2 linked regions of the Sphaerisporangium krabiense genome follow. Each later gene encodes a partner of the first gene's protein in a complex. Links are inferred from orthologs where the notes say so. Each region holds a gene or a part of one and is shown on either strand. Other genes may lie near its edges.

What was found. The genes of interacting proteins can lie anywhere in the genome.
Region 2: the proteins of secA (region 1) and secY are in contact, whole or in part, in a crystal structure (PDB 3DIN), measured with the Thermotoga maritima proteins. The link is inferred for Sphaerisporangium krabiense from one-to-one orthologs. Residues at the interface, in WP_004082002.1 of Thermotoga maritima: Glu261, Ala262, Arg263, Lys300, Ala301, Arg302, Thr303, Ile304, Ile305, Leu323, Tyr324, Asp325, Pro326, Val329, Ser330, Tyr333, Ile336, Lys340, Phe345, Val349, Glu363, Phe364, Tyr374, Ser375, Gly376, Gly377, Glu393, Ile395, Thr482, Ser483; in WP_004081795.1 of Thermotoga maritima: Glu108, Gly109, Glu110, Glu111, Ala236, Glu237, Arg238, Arg239, Ile240, Thr241, Ile242, Gln243, Tyr244, Ala245, Arg246, Arg247, Val248, Thr249, Gly250, Arg251, Arg252, Val253, Tyr254, Gly256, Ala257, Ser258, Thr259, Tyr260, Leu261, Pro262.

Annotation. Positions count from the first base shown.
Region 1 is NZ_JACHBR010000001.1:370,005-377,555, reverse strand. Bases 1,776-5,128 are described here. They hold secA (preprotein translocase subunit SecA), read left to right. Parts: upstream 1,776-2,126; coding sequence 2,127-4,928; downstream 4,929-5,128. Other genes in these bases: BJ981_RS01620 (Rv3235 family protein), read right to left, coding at 5,007-5,128; BJ981_RS01630 (HGxxPAAW family protein), read right to left, coding at 1,776-1,819. In the rest of the region: BJ981_RS01640 (response regulator), read left to right, coding at 1-202; BJ981_RS01635 (winged helix-turn-helix domain-containing protein), read left to right, coding at 274-1,503; more of BJ981_RS01630, read right to left, coding at 1,544-1,775; more of BJ981_RS01620, read right to left, coding at 5,129-5,534; BJ981_RS01615 (PTS transporter subunit EIIC), read right to left, coding at 5,632-6,966; BJ981_RS01610 (GntR family transcriptional regulator), read right to left, coding at 6,998-7,551. UniProt on the Escherichia coli protein: Required for protein export, interacts with the SecYEG preprotein conducting channel.
Region 2 is NZ_JACHBR010000001.1:738,850-744,469, forward strand. The notes cover bases 251-3,050. They hold secY (preprotein translocase subunit SecY), read right to left. Parts: upstream 2,405-3,050; coding sequence 1,097-2,404; downstream 251-1,096. Other genes in these bases: map (type I methionyl aminopeptidase), read right to left, coding at 251-290; BJ981_RS03090 (adenylate kinase), read right to left, coding at 444-1,097; rplO (50S ribosomal protein L15), read right to left, coding at 2,574-3,047; rpmD (50S ribosomal protein L30), read right to left, coding at 3,050-3,050. Outside these bases: more of map, read right to left, coding at 1-250; more of rpmD, read right to left, coding at 3,051-3,232; rpsE (30S ribosomal protein S5), read right to left, coding at 3,235-3,867; rplR (50S ribosomal protein L18), read right to left, coding at 3,917-4,297; rplF (50S ribosomal protein L6), read right to left, coding at 4,300-4,842; rpsH (30S ribosomal protein S8), read right to left, coding at 4,862-5,260; BJ981_RS03130 (type Z 30S ribosomal protein S14), read right to left, coding at 5,401-5,586; rplE (50S ribosomal protein L5), read right to left, coding at 5,589-5,620. UniProt on the Escherichia coli protein: The central subunit of the protein translocation channel SecYEG. Consists of two halves formed by TMs 1-5 and 6-10.

The DNA.
Region 1 (7,551 bases):
CCCCCGGCTGACCGACCGGGAGATGGAGGTCCTGCGCCTGGTCGCCAAGGGCATGAACAACCGTGAGATCGCCAAGGAGCTGTTCATCTCCGAGAACACGGTGAAGAACCACGTCCGCAACATCCTGGAGAAGCTGCAGCTCCACTCCCGCATGGAGGCCGTGGTCTACGCCGTGCGCGAGCGCCTGCTGGAGATCACCTGACCTTCCGCGCGGGCGTGGCGGTGTGACACCTGCGTAGTGGGTTTGTCGGTGGCAGGCTCTACCATCGACGCATGCCCAGTGGTCTCCCCGTTCCCGTGGCCGAACTGTCCGCCGACGACGCCCGGCGCGCCATCCTGCGCGCCCAGGGCTTCCTCGGCGCCGAGTCCCGCAGGGGCGGGGTGGCGGCCGTGCTGCGCCGCCTGGCCGCCGTCCAGCTCGACACCATCTCCGTGCTCGCCCGCTCGCACGAGCTGGTGGCGTACGCGCGGCTCGGGGCGGTCGGCCGGGCCAAGGTCGAGCGGGCCTACTGGCACGAGCCCGCCCTGGCCTTCGAGTACTGGTGCCACGCGGCGTGCATCCTGCCCATCGACCACTGGCCGCTGTACGCGTTCCGCCGCCAGGCCTACCGCGAGCGGCGCTTCCGTTGGCACGAGGTGCCGCCCACCATCGACAAGGTGCTCGCCCAGGTCCGCGACGAGGGCCCGCTGACCACCACCGAGCTGGGCGGCGCCAAGAACGGCGGCCCCTGGTGGGACTGGTCCGACGTCAAGATCGCGGTGGAGTACCTGCTGGACATCGGTGAGGTCGTCTGCACCCGCCGCGTCGGCTGGCGCCGGGTCTACGACGTCGCCGAGCGGGTCGTGCCGCCGTCCCTGCTCGAGGAGACGCTCACCGACGAGGAGTGCGTCACGCGGCTGGCCCGCGTCGCCGGGGCCGCGCTGGGCGTGGCGACCCGCGCCGACCTGATCGACTTCCTGCGGCTCAGGGGCCGGCACGCCGCGATGCTCGACACGGCCCTGGCCGACGGCTCGGCGGGGCTGGTCCCGGTCAGGGTGGCCGGCTGGGAGGCGGCGCGGGGCGGGGCCGTCTCGTGGGCCGACCCGGCGGCGCTGGAGTCCGCCCCGCGGGGCCGCCACCGCACCACCCCGCTGTCCCCGTTCGACTCGCTGGTGTGGGACCGTCCCCGCACCGAGCGGGTGTTCGGCTTCACCCACCGCCTGGAGGCGTACGTCCCGAAGGACAAGCGGGTGCACGGCTACTTCACGATGCCGGTGCTCGCCGGGGGCCGCCTGATCGGCCGGGTCGACCCCGCGCGCGAGGGCGGGACGTTCGTGGCCCGCCAGGTCGGCTTCGAGCCGGGTCCGGGCGGGCGGGTGCGGGCCGACGCGGCCGAGGCCATGGCCGAGGCCCTGCGGGAGGCGGCCACCTGGGTGGGGTGCGACGACATCCGCGTGGAGCGCGTGGTGCCCGCCGAGGCCGCCCTGCCCCTCCGGTCGGCGCTGCGCGCCGGTTCCCTCTGACGTCCGGGCCCGCCGGCCAGGGCGGGCCCGGTCCGGGCGGCTAGCGGTGCTCGAAGGGGGAGTGGTGCTCCTGGACGGCGATCTCGCGCGGGGCGTCCTCGATGACGTCGGAGAAGATGTCGAAGATCAGGGCGAGGATGCCGCCGACCACGACGACGCCCGCGCCGATCCAGAACAGGAACCAGCTGGGTCCCATGCACAGCGCCACCCCGCCGATCGTGAACCCAAGAAGCATCACGGTGACGGCCAGCCAGGAGGTCGGACGCCCCGCGTGGGACTGCCCGCCGTGTGCCTGCGCCGGTGCGCTCTCGGCCATCATGACTCCTTGATCTCGCTTCGGTATCGCGTGTGCCGGGAGGGGTGTGCCGCGGGGCAAAGATTCCCTCCCCTTAACGTCGCACGATATACAACGTGCCCGCCGGTCGTCGCAGGCCGTACCGGTGTAACCGGGATGAACGTCCCCGGCGTGGGGAAAGCCGGGAACTCTCCGGGCCCCGACAGCGTCTTTGACGGTGGCTGTGTGCGGTGGTGAAACCGCCTACCATGGTTACGGGGAACTCTGTTATGTCCTCATGTCCCGGCCGCCGGGCCGCGGTACAGACCTGCGAGGAGCTTTACACAAAGTGCCAGCCATCTTCGACAAGATCCTTCGCGCCGGTGAGGGCAAGGTTCTGCGCAAGCTGAAGCGGATCTCCGAGCAGGTCAACTCCATCGAGGCCGACTTCAAGAACATGACGGACGCGGAGCTGCGCGCGACCACCGAGGAGTACAAGCAGCGCCACGCCGACGGCGAGTCCCTCGACGATCTGCTCCCCGAGGCGTTCGCCACCGTCCGCGAGGCCGCGAGCCGGGTGCTCGGCCAGCGCCACTTCGACGTCCAGATCATGGGCGGCGCCGCGCTGCACCTCGGCAACATCTCCGAGATGCGCACCGGTGAGGGCAAGACCCTCACCTGTACGCTCCCCGCGTACCTCAACGCCATCTCCGGCAAGGGCGTCCACGTCATCACCGTCAACGACTACCTCGCCAAGCGCGACGCCGACACGATGGGCCGTATCCACCGCTTCCTCGGCCTTGAGGTCGGCGTCATCCTGGCGAACATGCCGTCGGACGAGCGCCGCCGCCAGTACGCGGCCGACATCACCTACGGCACCAACAACGAGTTCGGCTTCGACTACCTGCGCGACAACATGGCCTGGTCGCTGGAGGAGTGCGTGCAGCGCGGCCACAACTTCGGGATCGTCGACGAGGTCGACTCCATCCTGATCGACGAGGCCCGCACGCCGCTCATCATCTCCGGCCCCGGCGAGCAGTCCGGCAAGTGGTACCAGGAGTTCGCCAAGATCGTGCCCCGCCTCCGCAGGGGCGTCGAGGGCAAGGACGGCGAGGAGAGCACCGGCGACTACGTCGTCGACGAGAAGAAGCGCACGGTCGGCGTGCTGGAGGCCGCGGTCGAGAAGGTCGAGGACTGGCTCGGCATCGACAACCTCTACAAGCCCGAGCACACCCACCTGGTCGGCTTCCTCAACAACGCCATCAAGGCCAAAGAGCTCTACAAGCGCGACAAGGACTACATCGTCGTCGACGGCGAGGTCCTCATCGTCGACGAGTTCACCGGCCGCGTCCTGCACGGCCGCCGCTACAACGAGGGCATGCACCAGGCCATCGAGGCCAAAGAGGGCGTGAAGGTCAAGGACGAGAACCAGACCCTCGCCACCATCACCCTGCAGAACTACTTCCGCCTCTACACCAAGCTCGCCGGCATGACCGGCACGGCGGCCACCGAGGCGAACGAGTTCCACCAGACCTACAAGCTCGGCGTGATCCCCATCCCGACGAACCGGCCCATGATCCGCAGGGACCAGGCCGACGTCGTCTACAAGACCGAGGACGCCAAGTTCGTCGCGTGCGTCAACGACATCAAGGAGCGCTACGAGAAGGGCCAGCCGGTGCTGGTCGGCACCACCTCGGTCGAGAAGTCCGAGAAGCTCTCCAAGATGCTCAAGCGCCTCGGCGTGCCGCACGAGGTCCTGAACGCCAAGAACCACGCGCGTGAGGCGGCGATCATCGCCGAGGCGGGCCGCAAGCACGCCGTCACGGTCGCCACCAACATGGCCGGTCGAGGCACCGACATCATGCTCGGCGGCAACTCCGAGTTCCGCGCCGACCTCGAGCTCCAGCAGCGCGGCCTGTCGCCGTCCGAGACCCCGGAAGAGTACGAGAAGGCCTGGCCGGAGGCTCTGGAGAAGGCCCGCGACGCGGTCAAGACCGAGCACGAGGAGGTCGTCGGCCTCGGCGGCCTGTACGTCCTCGGCACCGAGCGCCACGAGTCCCGCCGCATCGACAACCAGCTCCGCGGCCGGTCGGGCCGTCAGGGCGACCCCGGCGAGTCCCGGTTCTACCTCTCCCTCGAGGACGACCTGATGCGGCTGTTCAACGCAGCCCGCGTCGAGATGATCATGACGCGGCTGAACATCCCCGAGGACGTCCCGATCGAGTCGGGCATCGTCACCAAGGCCATCGCCACGGCTCAGCACCAGGTCGAGCAGCAGAACTTCGAGATCCGCAAGAACGTCCTCAAGTACGACGAGGTCATGAACCGCCAGCGCAAGGTGATCTACGCCGAGCGCCACCGCGTGCTGGAGGGCGCCGACCTGCACGAGCAGGTCCGCACCTTCGTCGCCGACGTCGTCGAGGCGTACGTCCAGGCCGAGACCTCCGAGGGCTTCGCCGAGGAGTGGAACCTCGACAAGCTGTGGAAGGCGTTCCAGCAGCTCTACCCGATCTCCGGCACCGCCGACGAGCTCATCGAGCGCGAGGCCGGCGGCGAGCGCGAGAGCCTCACGCCGCAGATGCTGAGCAACTGGGTCAAGGCCGACGCGCTGGCGGCCTACGACCGCCGCGAGCAGGAGCTGGGCTCCGAGACCATGCGTGAGCTGGAGCGCCGGGTCATCCTGTCGGTGCTCGACCGCAAGTGGCGCGAGCACCTCTACGAGATGGACTACCTGCAGGAAGGCATCGCGCTGCGGGCCTACGCCCAGCGGGACCCGCTGATCGAGTACCAGCGCGAGGGCTTCGACATGTTCACCGCGATGCTGGAGGGCATCAAGGAGGAGTCCGTCGGGTACCTGTTCAACCTCGAGGTCGAGGTGCAGGACAACCCGATCGTCGAGGAGGTGCCGCAGGACGCCGGCGTCAGCGAGGCCGAGGCCATCATCTCCAAGGCCCTGCGCCGCCCGCAGCGCCCCACGGAGATGATCTACACCGCGCCGGGCGAGAGCGGCGAGGTCGAGCAGACCCGGGTGCGCACCACGGCCGCCGAGCGCGCCGCCTACGGAAACGTCGAGCGCAACGCCCCCTGCCCCTGCGGCTCGGGCAAGAAGTACAAGCGCTGCCACGGCGACCCCAAGAACGCCTCCGCCTGAGCACGTCCCCCGGCCGCGCGCCGGGGAGGAGCGCCGACCGGCCCCGCGACCTTCCGCAGGTCGCGGGGCCGCGGCGTTTCAGGCCGTCTCGAACTCCGTGCACAGCCACTGCGTGCCCCGGCGCTCCACGCGCAGCGCCAGCACGCGGCTGCGCTCGCCGCAGTGCACCAGCAGGCACGCCTCGACCACGCCGTCCCGCGGCCGGTGGACGTGCGGCGCGCCGGCCAGCGGAGGCCGTCGCGTCTCGATCATGCGGCCGGCGCGCACCAGCTCGGCGTAGGCGCGCTCGGTCAGATGACCGGCCACGCCGGCGGGCGGGCGGCGTCCGGCGAGGACCTCGGCCAGGGCCTGCCCGAGCGCGCGCAACCCCCGCTCGCCGGGCGGGGCGCCGTCCGCGCGGCGGGCCCGCCGCATGGCCCCAGGATCGTCCCTGCGGCGCTCGCGCGGGGCGGCGCGGGCCCGGACATGGGCGAGGTCATGGGCGGGGTCGTGGGCGCGCGGCCGGGGGCCGTGTGCCGGCGCGGCGGGCCCGCGCGGGACCGTGCGGCGCTCCTCGTCGTACGGCGGGTCGGCCGGCGGGACCGCGCCCAGATGGGGGAGAGGCATGGGTCGGGAGGACGGGGGCATCGCGGGAGGCTCCGGTTGTCGTCGGCGGTCGGGACGCCACTTAGGAGACCTCGGGACGCGGGGTTGATACCGGCCGTCAGGGGCCGTTTCTGGACGCGGGCGCGGCAGGTTCCCCGGCGTCGGGGTCGGGTTCCGGCTCGCGGCCCGGGGTGAGGATGTCCAGGCGTTTGATCAGGAAGCTGAACACCGTGTAGTACACGACCGCGTAGATGAGGCCGAGCACCATGATCTGCCAGAACTTGTCGGTGTTGGACTTGGTGGCGTTGAGCGCCGCGTCGATGACCCCGGCGGAGAAGCTGAAGCCCAGGTGGCCGTCCATGGCGGCCACCAGCGCCAGCGAGACCCCGGTCAGTAGGGCGTGGATGACGAACAGCAGCGGCGCGACGAAGATGAACGCGAACTCGATCGGCTCGGTGATGCCGGTCACGAACGCCACCAGCGCCGCCGAGATCATGATGCCGCCCACGGCGCGGCGCCGGTGCGGCGGCGCGGCGCGCCAGATGGCGATGGCGGCGGCGGGCAGGCCGAACATGATGACGGGGAAGAACCCGGCCATGAACTCGCCGGAGCCGGGGTTGCCCTGCAGGTAGCAGGTGAGATCGCCGGCGAACTGCCGGCCGCCGACCACGCAGTCGGGCACCTGGAACCACACCATCGAGTTCAGGAAGTGGTGCAGGCCGAACGGGATCAGCAGGCGGTTGGCGACGCCGTAGACGCCGGCGCCCACGGTGGAGTGGTCGCCGATCCAGCCGCCGAAGGCGGTCATCCACTCGCCGACGGGCTGCCACACGACGCCGAACACCACGCCGATCACCAGCGCGGCGAAGGCCGTGACGATGGGGACGAACCGGCGCCCGCCGAAGAACGCCAGCCAGGTGGGCAGCTTGATGCGGTGGTAGCGCTGGTAGAGCACGGCGGCGACCAGGCCGATGACGATGCCGCCGAGCACGCCGGTGGGGTTGCCCGCGGCCAGGTTGATCACCTGGGCGGGCCTGCCCTCGGCGTCCAGGATCGTCTGGGCGACGCGGTCGTGGACGGCGTAGCCGGAGGCGTCGAAGAACAGGAGCTTGGAGACCCGGTCGAACACCAGGTAGCCGATCAGCGCCGCCAGGCCGGTCGAGCCGTCGGAGCGCCGCGCGTACCCGATGGCCACGCCGATCGCGAAGAGCAGGGGGACGTTGTCGAAGAGCGCGGTGCCCGCGCCGCCGACCACCTCGGCGATCTTGTCGAGCGCCGCGTTGTGGGTGCGGCCGAGGAGGTCGTCCTGGCCGAGCCGGCGCAGGAGCGCCGCCGCGGGGAGGGCCGCGATCGGCAGCATGAGCGAGCGGCCGATGCGCGACAGGATCGACATGAAGCCGGTTCTCGGGGACGGGGGCGCGGGGAGGCCCGCTTCGGCCGAGGCGGAGCTCATCGGCTTTCCTCCAGGTCGGGGAAGGGAGGACTCAGCTGCGCCGTGTCGGGATCTCCAGCACCGTGCGGAGCTGGTACCGGTCGGCGCGGTAGGTCGACACCCCGAACTCGACACAGACGCCGCCCGAGAACGACCGGCGCTGGAGCAGCAGCACGGCCCCGCCTCTCGGCATCTTGAGCAGGTCGGCGTCGCCCGGGTCGGCGATGCCCCCGTCGATGGTCAGTTCTCCGGCGTCCAGCACGACCCCGTGCCGCGTCTCCAGGAGCGCGTAGAGGGATCGGCCGGACAGGTCGAACGATGCCAGATCCGGTGCGAAAGATACAGGGATGTGAGCCCGTTCGATGCACAGGGGTTCGCCGTCGGCGGTGCGCAGCCGCTCGATGAAGTGGACGGCCTCGCCGGGCTGGATGCCGAGCTCCCTGGCGAGGTGGGCGCTGGCCCGGACCACGCGCCGGTCGAGGTCGCGGGAGCCGGGCTCCATGCCGCGCGCCCGCATGTCGTCGCTGAAGGAGGTGAGCCGCAGCGCCATCTCGATCTTGGGACGGGCGACGAAGGTGCCTTTGCCGGCGACGCGGTGAAGGCGAC
Region 2 (5,620 bases), 370 kb from region 1 along the record:
TCGCCCTCGCGCAGCGCGCGCCGCGCCGTCGGGATGCCGTGCACGACCTCGTCGTTGACCGAGGCGCAGATGGTGGCGGGAAAGCCCTGGTACCCCTTGAAGGACGGGATCGCGCCCTCGTCGCGGATGGCCTTCTCGGCGATCGCGTCCAGGTCGAGCGGCGTGACGCCCGGGCGCACGGACTCGCGCAGCAACTGGAGCGTCCGCCCGACGACCAGGCCGGCGGCCCGCATCTTGTCGACCTGCTCCGGCGTCTTGACCTGGATCCCGTGCTTGTTCTTCTTGAACACTTACTGGCACCCCCTGGGGTGAATCAACGGACGGCGCGGCAGCCCGATTCCCCCGATTGTCCCCCAACACGCCGAACGCCACCCCTGGAGAATGACCCCAGAAGTGGCGTTGGCGGAAATCGCGGGATTCGGGGAACTACGACCCTTGATGCGTTATTCGGCGAAGCGGCGCAGCTCCGCCATCGCCCGCTGCGTGATCTCCTCTACCGGACCGGTGGCGTCCACGCCGCGGAGGATGCCCTCGTCGGCGTAGAACCTGATCAGCGGCGCCGTCTGGTCCTGGTAGACCTCCAACCGGTGGCGGATGGTCTCCTCACGGTCGTCGTCGCGCTGGAACAGGTCTCCACCGCACGCGTCGCAGACCCCCTCGGTGGCGGGGGGGTCGAACACGACGTGCCACACCTTGCCGCAGGAGCGGCAGGTGCGCCGTCCGGCGAGGCGCCGCACGACCTCCTCGTCGTCCACGACCAGTTCCAGGACGAGGTCGAGCGAGGTGCCGAACTCGGCCAGCATCTTGTTGAGGATCTGGGCCTGCGGCACGTTGCGCGGGAAGCCGTCCAGCAGGAAGCCCTCCTGCGCGTCCGGCTCCGAGAGGCGGTCGCGGACCATGGCGATGGTGACCTCGTCGGGCACGAGATCGCCGCGGTCCATGTATTCCTTGGCAAGCTTGCCGAGTTCCGTGCCGCCCGAGACGTTGGCACGGAAGATGTCCCCTGTCGAGATCTTCGGGATGGACAGGTTCGATGCGATGAACTGGGCCTGCGTCCCCTTACCCGCTCCGGGGGGCCCGACCAGGACGACGCGCACTACTTGAGGAAGCCCTCGTAGTTCCGCTGCTGTAGCTGGCTCTCGATCTGCTTCACGGTGTCCAGCCCAACACCAACCATGATCAGAATGCTCGTGCCTCCGAACGGGAAGTTCTGGCTCGCCCCTGCCACCGCCAGCGCGATGATCGGCACCATGGAGATCAGGCCCAGATACAACGAACCGGGAGCGGTAAGCCGCGTGAGCACGTAGTTGAGGTACTCAGCGGTCGGCCGTCCCGGGCGGATGCCCGGGATGAAACCACCGTACTTCTTCATGTTGTCCGCCACTTCAACGGGGTTGAAGGTAATGGACACGTAGAAGTAGGTGAAGAAGATGATCAGCACGAAGAACGTGATCATGTACACCGGGTGGTCACCGCGGACGAAGTTCTGCGCGAGCCACTGGACGACGACGTTCGGCTCCGCGCTGTTGCCGAACAGCGACACCACGAGCTGCGGGAGGTAGAGCAGCGAGGAGGCGAAGATGACCGGGATGATGCCGGCCTGGTTCACCTTGAGCGGGATGTAGGTCGAGGTGCCGCCGTACATGCGGCGGCCCACCATGCGCTTGGCGTACTGCACCGGGATGCGACGCTGGGCCTGCTCGACGAAGACGACCGCGGCGATCATGAACACACCGACCACCATCACCACGGCGAAGGTGAAGGCGTTCTGACGGAAGATGTTCATGAGCTCGGACGGGAAGACCGCGATGACCTGCGTGAAGATCAGGATGGACATGCCGTTGCCGACCCCGCGGTCGGTGATGAGCTCGCCCAGCCACATGATCACGGAGGTGCCCGCGGTCATGACGACCACCATCGTGATGATGGTGAACACGTCGTTGTTGATCAAAATGGGCTGGCGACAGTTCGGGAAGAGCTGCCCGGTGCGCGCCAGCGCGACGAAGGCGGTCGACTGCAGGATCGCAAGACCGATGGTGAGATAACGCGTGTACTGCGTGATCTTGGCGGTGCCCGCCTGGCCTTCCTTCTTCAGCGCCTCAAGACGTGGAATGACCACGGTGAGCAGCTGGAGGATGATGCTCGCGGTGATGTAGGGCATGATGCCCAGCGCGAACACCGACAGCTTCAGCAGCGCACCGCCGCTGAAAAGCTGCACCATGCCATAGATGTTGGCGGCGTCTCCGGCCTGCGCCTCTTTCAGACACTGCTGGACGTTGATCGTGTTGACGCCTGGGGTCGGCAGCACCGAACCCAGCCGGAACAACACGATGATCCCCAGCGTGAAGAGCAGCTTATTGCGCAGGTCGGGCGTACGGAACGCCCGGCTAATCGCGGTCAGCACGGTCCCTCCTGCGCGCCTGTTAGGCGGTATCGGCCAGCGAAGGTCTGGAAGTGATCCATCGGCACATCTCTGATCAACGAGCCCTGGACACCGTTTGTCCAGCGCACTCTAACGCACTACGGGCGCGGCGGCTCTCCTCTGAGCCCCCGCGCCTCGTATTGCCTGCCTCCTACAGCTCGGTGACAGAGCCACCAGCTGCGGCGATCTTTTCCTTCGCGGAGGCGGAGAACGCATGCGCTCGCACGTTCAACGCCACCGAGATCTCACCGGTTCCCAGGATCTTGACCGGCTGGTTCTTGCGGACCGCGCCACGCTCGACCAGCGTCTCGACGCCGACCTCGCCGCCCTCGGGGAAGAGCTCGCCGAGCCTGTCCAGGTTGACGACCTGGTAGGTCGTCTTGAACAGGGCGTTGGAGAAGCCCTTCCGCTTGGGCAGGCGCCGCTGGAGCGGAATCTGGCCACCCTCGAAACCGAAGGGGACCGTGGTACGGGACTTGGTGCCCTTGGTGCCACGACCGGAGGTCTTGCCCTTGGACGCCTCGCCGCGGCCCTTGCGGACCTTGGCCTTGTTGGCGCCGGGGGCCGGACGCAGGTGGTGGATGCGCAGCGGCGCGCCGCCGCCGGAGTTCTCAGCGTTAGCCATGACTAGTCGACCTCTTCCACCTCGACGAGGTGCGTCACCACGGCGACCATGCCCCGGATCTCCGGGCGGTCCTCCTTGACGACGACGTCGCCGATTCGCTTCAGGCCCAGCGAGCGCAGAGAGTCACGCTGGTTCTGCTTGCCGCCGATCTTCGATCGGACCTGGGTGATCTTCAGACGAGCCATCGCTAGCTCACCGCCTTCGCCGCCGCGGCCGCCTCGGCGATGCCCTCGGCGCGAGCCTTGAGCATCCGTACGGGCGCGACGTGCTCGATCGGGAGCCCACGGCGGGCGGCGATCTCCTCGGGCCTGCTGAGGTCCTTCAGGGCCGCCACGGTGGCGTGGACGATGTTGATCGGGTTGTCCGAGCCGAGCGACTTGGACAGCACGTCGTGGATCCCCGCGCACTCGAGGACGGCGCGCACCGGGCCGCCGGCGATGACACCGGTACCAGGCGAGGCCGGGCGCAGCAGGACGACGCCGGCGGCGTCCTCACCCTGCACCGTGTGCGGGATGGTGCCCTGGATGCGCGGCACCTTGAAGAAGTGCTTCTTGGCCTCCTCGACGCCCTTGGCGATCGCCGCGGGCACCTCCTTGGCCTTGCCGTAGCCGACGCCGACCAGGCCGTTGCCGTCGCCGACGACGACCAGGGCGGTGAAGCTGAACCGCCGGCCGCCCTTGACGACCTTGGCGACTCGGTTGATCTTCACAACGCGCTCGATGTACGAGACGCCCTTCTCGGCAGCACCACCGCGGCGATCGTCGCGACGGTCACGCCGCTCACCACCGCCGCCGGCGCCGCGACGCGGAGCTGCAGCCATCAGTGGTTCCTCTTTTCGTTGCTCTTGATTGCGATGCGGGCCGGAGACATCAGAACTCCAGCCCGCCTTCACGGGCGCTGTCCGCCAGGGCCGCGATGCGGCCCGCGTAGCGGTTGCCACCACGGTCGAACACGACCGCGGTGATCCCGGCGGCCTTGGCCCGCTGAGCGACGAGCTCGCCGACCTTCTTCGCCTTGTCGGTCTTGGTGCCCTCGGCCGTGCGCAGCGAGGCGTCCAAGGTGGAGGCGCTGGCCAGCGTGTGGCCCGCGGTGTCGTCCACGATCTGCACGAAGATGTGACGCGCGGAACGATTGATGACCAGGCGCGGGCGGGCCGGCGAGCCGACGACCTTCTTGCGGACGCGGCGGTGACGGCGCGAGCGCGACAGCGCGCGGGCGGCCGTGTGCTTGGCAACCTTGGTGAAGGCCATGACTACTTACCAGCCTTTCCGACCTTGCGGCGGATGACTTCGCCCTGGTACCGCACACCCTTGCCCTTGTAGGGGTCGGGCTTGCGCAGCTTGCGGATGTTCGCGGCGACCTCGCCGACCTTCTGCTTGTCGATGCCGTCCACGTGGAACAGGGTCGGCCGCTCGACGCGGAAGGTGACGCCGTCGGGGGCGTCCACGATCACCGGGTGGCTGAAGCCCAGCGAGAACTCCAGCTGCGTCGGGCCCTTGGCCTGGACGCGGTAACCGACGCCGACGATCTCCAGCGTCTTGCTGTACCCCTTGGTGACGCCGTCCACCATGTTGGAGATCAGCGTCCGGGACAGCCCGTGCAGGGCGCGCACCTTGTTCTCGTCGTTGGGGCGGGTGACGGTGATGGTGCCGTCGTCCCCGCGCTCGACGTCGATCGGCTCCGCGACCTTGTGTGAAAGCGTGCCCTTCGGGCCCTTGACCGTGACATCCCGGCCGTCGATGGCGATGTCCACGCCACTCGGTACGGGGATGGGCAGCCGTCCGATTCGCGACATGCTGTGATTCCTCCCCTCGTTACCAGACGTAGGCGAGGACTTCCCCGCCCACACCACGCTTGCCGGCCTGCTTGTCGGTCATGAGGCCCCCGGACGTCGAGATGATCGCGACACCGAGACCGCCCAAGACCCTGGGCAGGTTGTCCTTCTTTGCATAGACCCGCAGGCCGGGCTTCGACACCCGGCGCAGGCCCGCGATTGACCGTTCACGCGTGGGCCCGAACTTGAGCTCCACCACGAGGTTCTTTCCGACCTTGGCGTCTTCGACGGTCCAGGCCTGGATGTAACCCTCCTGCTGGAGGATCTCGGCGATGTGCGCCTTGATCTTCGAGTACGGCATGCTCACGGTGTCGTGGTATGCCGAGTTCGCGTTACGCAGACGCGTCAGCATGTCTGCGATCGGGTCGGTCATCGTCATGGCCGGTGGCCCTCCTCACCGCGGTTTCCCGACCGGGACCTACGGTGTGGTCGTGGGCGCCTGACTCGGCGCCCGGTTGATATGACTTGGATGTACGGCCGGCAGGGCGCGGGCCCTCGTCGCGAGGGCCCGCACGCGGGCTACCAGCTGGACTTGGTGATGCCGGGCAGCTCGCCCCGGTGCGCCATCTCGCGGAAGCACACGCGGCACAGGCCGAACTTGCGGTAGACCGCACGGGGACGGCCGCAGCGCGAACAACGAGTGTACGCGCGGACGCCGAACTTCGGCTTGCGCTCGGCCTTGGCGATCAGGGACTTCTTGGCCATGCTCAGGCCTCCTTGAAGGGGAAGCCGAGGAGCT